2 regions of the Streptomyces sp. NBC_01224 genome follow, and region 2 is predicted to be linked to the other one. Evidence: riboswitches for the same ligand, from Rfam matches in the RefSeq annotation. Region 2 holds a riboswitch; the other holds the start of a gene.
The links. Region 2 has a riboswitch for S-adenosylmethionine ahead of thrC (threonine synthase). Riboswitches for the same ligand answer to the same signal wherever they lie in the genome.

Region 1: linked by a shared signal. The riboswitch ahead of OG609_RS29830 (aminotransferase class V-fold PLP-dependent enzyme) and the one ahead of thrC (threonine synthase) in region 2 are both predicted to bind S-adenosylmethionine.

What each region holds. Positions count from the first base shown of each region.
Region 1 covers NZ_CP108529.1:6,631,794-6,633,991, reverse strand. The annotation lists gene OG609_RS29830 (aminotransferase class V-fold PLP-dependent enzyme) at 1-906, opposite strand, end outside; SAM riboswitch class IV at 1,081-1,198, opposite strand; gene trpD (anthranilate phosphoribosyltransferase) at 1,282-2,198, opposite strand, start outside.
Region 2 covers NZ_CP108529.1:4,156,175-4,158,372, forward strand. The annotation lists gene thrC (threonine synthase) at 1-829, opposite strand, end outside; SAM riboswitch class I at 848-975, opposite strand; gene OG609_RS18270 (glucosyl-3-phosphoglycerate synthase) at 1,129-2,079, shown strand; gene OG609_RS18275 (alpha,alpha-trehalose-phosphate synthase (UDP-forming)) at 2,124-2,198, shown strand, end outside.

The sequences.
Region 1 (2,198 bases), 2.5 Mb from region 2:
GATGACGTTGGGGGAACCGGCCTCGTGGCGGGCGGCGGTGGAGTGCCACTCGACGTCCACACCGCCATCCGTGCGGCGGGCGACCTTGCGCGAGGCGCCGCCGCCGGCCAGGTACGGCTCGGCGTCCTGCAGCCAGTCGGCGCGGCCCGCGAGCACACCCGAGCCGAACGGCGCGTACAGCTTGTGTCCGGAGAAGGCGACCCAGTCGACGTCCAGCTCTGCGATGTCGACGGGGTGGTGCGGGGCGAGCTGCGCGGCGTCCAGCACGATCCGGGCACCGTGCGCGTGCGCGGCGGCCGCCAGTTCCTTGACCGGCCACAGTTCGCCGGTGACGTTGGATGCGCCGGTGACACAGACCAGCGCGGGGCCAATGGGGCCTCCCCTGCTCGAACGGAGCTGAGAGCTTGGGGAAGGGTCACGGTCGGCGAGCGCCCGCTCCAGCGTCTCGACGGCCTGGGCCGGGGTGCGCGGGGCGTTCAGGTAGGTCACCCGTGCGTCGCGCCACGGCAGCAGCGAGGCGTGGTGCTCGGTCTCGTACACGAAGACCTGGCAGTCGGCGGGGACGACGGCGGCCAGCAGGTTGAGGGAGTCGGTGGTCGAGCGGGTGAAGATGACCTGGTCGTCGGCGCGGCAGCCGAGGAACTCCGCGACGGTCGCGCGGCTGTTCTCGAAGAGGTCCGTGGAGAGCTGCGAGAGGTACCCGGCGCCGCGGTGGACGCTGCCGTAGTACGGGGCGTACGCGGCGACGTCGTCCCAGACGCGCTGCAGGGCCGGGGCGCTGGCGGCGTAGTCGAGAGCGGCGTACGTGACTTCACCACCCGTGACCAGCGGAACCGTTACATCCTTGCCCAGAACCGGCAGAGGGGCACAAAGCGACTGGTCGGTGGCAGCGGTGAAGACAGACATGGCGAACTCCCGTAACAGGCAGGCGAATTGCATGCGCCGGCGGATACGCGGCAGCGCAGCGGAAGGTGAAAAGGGTGTGCGGAGAAGGGCCGACAAGCCCTATCGCATTCGCTTGCTCACAAGAGACTCCCTAGGGACCAGGACCCCGGGGGCTGGCATTCACAGATGCCGAGGGGCCCGCGCTTGCCGCAGACCTCGCTGCCCACGGCCTGGTCTTCACCCGGGGCACCCCGCCACGGACGGAGGGTTGCCGGACAGCGGGCCGGGGCCGTAGTCGCTGTCACTCATGACCTGCCCAGCATCTTGCCATACGCGCGTCAACGCGCAAGGCGCGGTCCAAGATCTGGACCGCGCCCTGCGTCACATTCCGTCCGGTCAGGCGTTGCTGACCGTCACCCAGCGCTCCAGCGCCTGCCGGGCCGCCCCCGAGTCGATGGACTCGGCGGCCTTCGCGATCCCTGCGGCGAGCTGCTCGTTCAGCGTGCCGTCCGTCGGGTCCAGCGCGACCAGCGCCGCTGCCGAGTTGAGCAGCACGGCGTCCCGTACGGGGCCTCGCTCGCCGGCCAGCACCCGGCGGGCCACATCCGCGTTGTACGAGGCGTCGGCGCCGCGCAGCGCCTGTACCGGCACCAGCTCCAGACCGACGTCGCGCGGGTCGAACGCCTCCTCGCGCACCGATCCGTCCCGGACCACCCAGACCCGCGAGGTCGCAGTGGTCGTCAGCTCGTCCAGGCCGTCGTCGCCGCGGAAGACCAGCGCCGAATTGCCGCGCTCGGCGAGGACACCGGCGATGATGGGCGCCATCCGCAGGTCGGCAACGCCGATGGCCTGGGAGCGCACCTTGGCCGGGTTGGTGAGCGGCCCGAGGATGTTGAACGTGGTCGGGGCACCGAGTTCCTTGCGGGCCCTGGACACGTACCGCAGGGCGGGGTGGAACTTCACCGCGAAACAGAAGGTGATGCCCGCCTCCTCGGCGACCTCGACGACCCGCTGCGCGCTGAGCTCCAGATTGACGCCGAGCTTCTCCAGCACATCGGAGGAACCGCTCGCCGACGAGGATGCGCGGTTGCCGTGCTTGACGACCTTGGCGCCGGTACCCGCGATGACGATCGCCGACATCGTGGAGATGTTGACCGTCTTGGCGAGGTCGCCGCCGGTGCCGACGATGTCGACCGTGCGACCGGGTACGTGGATCGTGTTGGCGTGCTCGTACATCGCGCGCACCAGGCCGGACACCTCGTCGACCGTCTCGCCCTTGGCGCGCAGGGCCACCGCGAAACCGGCGATCTGCA
Region 2 (2,198 bases):
TGATCAGCTCCTGCAGACCCTTGTCGATCTTCGTGAGCTGCGATCCGGATGCGATCGGGATGACGATCTGGTCGGGCAGCTGCCAGCCGAGCTGCTCGCAGATCTCGTACGCCAGGGTCTTGGAGCCCTCGCCGTAGTACGGGCGCAGGTTGACATTGACGAAGCCCCAGCCCTCGCCGAGCGGGTCGCCGATGAGTTCCGAGCAGAAGCGGTTGACGTCGTCGTAGTTGCCCTCGATGCCGACCAGCTCACCGCCGTACACCGCGGCCATGACGACCTTGCCCTGCTCCAGGTCGTGCGGGATGAACACGCAGGAGCGGAAGCCGGCGCGGGCTGCGGCGGCACCCACCGCACCGGCGAGGTTGCCGGTGGAGGAGCAGGAGAGGGTGGTGAAACCGAAGGCGCGGGCGGCCTCGACGGCGATGGCGACGACGCGGTCCTTGAAGGAGTGCGTCGGGTTGCCGGAGTCGTCCTTGACGTACAGACCGCCGGTGACGCCCAGCTCGCGGGCGAGGTTGTCGGCCTTGACCAGCTTGGTGAAACCGGGGTTGATGTTGGGCTTGTCCGCGACATCGGCGGGGACCGGCAGCAGCGGCGCGTAACGCCAGATGTTGTTGGGTCCGGCCTCGATGCGCTTCTTCAGCTCGTCGGGGGAGCCGCTCGGCAGGTCGTACGCCACTTCGAGCGGCCCGAAACAGGACGCGCAGGCGAAAATGGGGCCGAGCTCGAAACGCTCGCCGCACTCGCGGCAGGAAAGCGCCGCGGCGGGTCCGAGGTCGACAGCTTCGGCGGAAGAATTGGTGCTTACTGCAACAGTCTGCACGGCCATGATGGCGGAGGCCCTTTCTCCTCATCTTCCTTGCGACGCGTTTCGCCACAAGACGGAATTGGCACCTTCCCCACCGTGACCTCGCGGTCGGCAGGAGGGTTGCCGGGACTTCAACGGGCCGTTCCCTCAGTCCCTCTGGATGAGCGCTGTGGCACTGGATCACCGATCCAGGCATTTATTGGCGGACTGACCCCGACATGCGACGGCCATCCGCGTTGTTCAAGACTGTAACCGAAGCACCGGACAGTTGAGATAGTCGTCCGAACCGCGAGATGGATCACATACAGGGAGTATCGACCGTGCTGGAAGAGGTCGAACGCTGGCTGGCCAGGCGTTCCTGGTCGGCCGCCGACCGCCCGCTGGACCGTCTCCTGGCCGCCAAGGCCAGGGACCCGCACCGCGGAAGCGTGAGCGTCGTACTGCCCGCGCTGAACGAGGAGGCGACGGTCGGCCGGATCGTCGCGACGATCCGGCGCGAGCTGATGGAGAAGGTCCAGCTGGTCGACGAACTCGTGGTGATCGATTCCGGTTCCACGGACGCCACCGCGAAGGTGGCCCGGGAGGCCGGCGCCCGGGTGGTGCACCGGGACGAGATCCTCCCCCGGATACCCGCCGTGCCCGGCAAGGGCGAGGTGCTGTGGCGGTCGCTCCTGGTGACCGGCGGTGACATCGTCTGCTTCATCGACGCCGATCTGAAGGACTTCTCGGCGGACTTCGTCTCCGGCATCGTCGGCCCGCTGCTGACCGACCCGAACGTACAGTTCGTGAAGGCGATGTACGACCGTCCCTTCGGTGACACCGCAGGTCAGGGTGGTCGCGTCACCGAGCTGGTGGCCCGTCCGCTGCTCAATCTGCACTGGCCGCAACTGGCCGGTTTCGTCCAGCCGCTGGGCGGGGAGTACGCCGTACGCCGCTCCCTCCTCGAACGGCTGCCCTTCCCCGTCGGCTACGGAGTGGAACTGGGCCTCCTGGTCGATGCGCTGCACACGGTGGGTCTGGACGCGCTGGCCCAGGTCGACGTGGGGGTGCGCAAACACCGCCACCAGGACGGGCAGGCGCTCGGCCGGATGGCCGCGACGATCTACCGGACCGCTCAACTACGCCTGTCCCGCAGCCACTTGGTACGGCCTTCGCTCACCCAGTTCGAGCGCGGCGAGGACGGCTTCGTACCGCGCACCCATGCGGTGGACACCGAGGAGCGGCCCCCGATGCGCGAGATCGAGGAGTACGTTTCGCGCCGCGCGGCCTGACTTCGCACGTTTGGGCGGTTCGCGATCTGGCTAGATTCCGCAACATGGTCTCCGCGTACGAAGCCCAGTCCGCTGCCCAGGTCCTCGTTGCGTCCAACCGCGGCCCGGTGTCGTACACC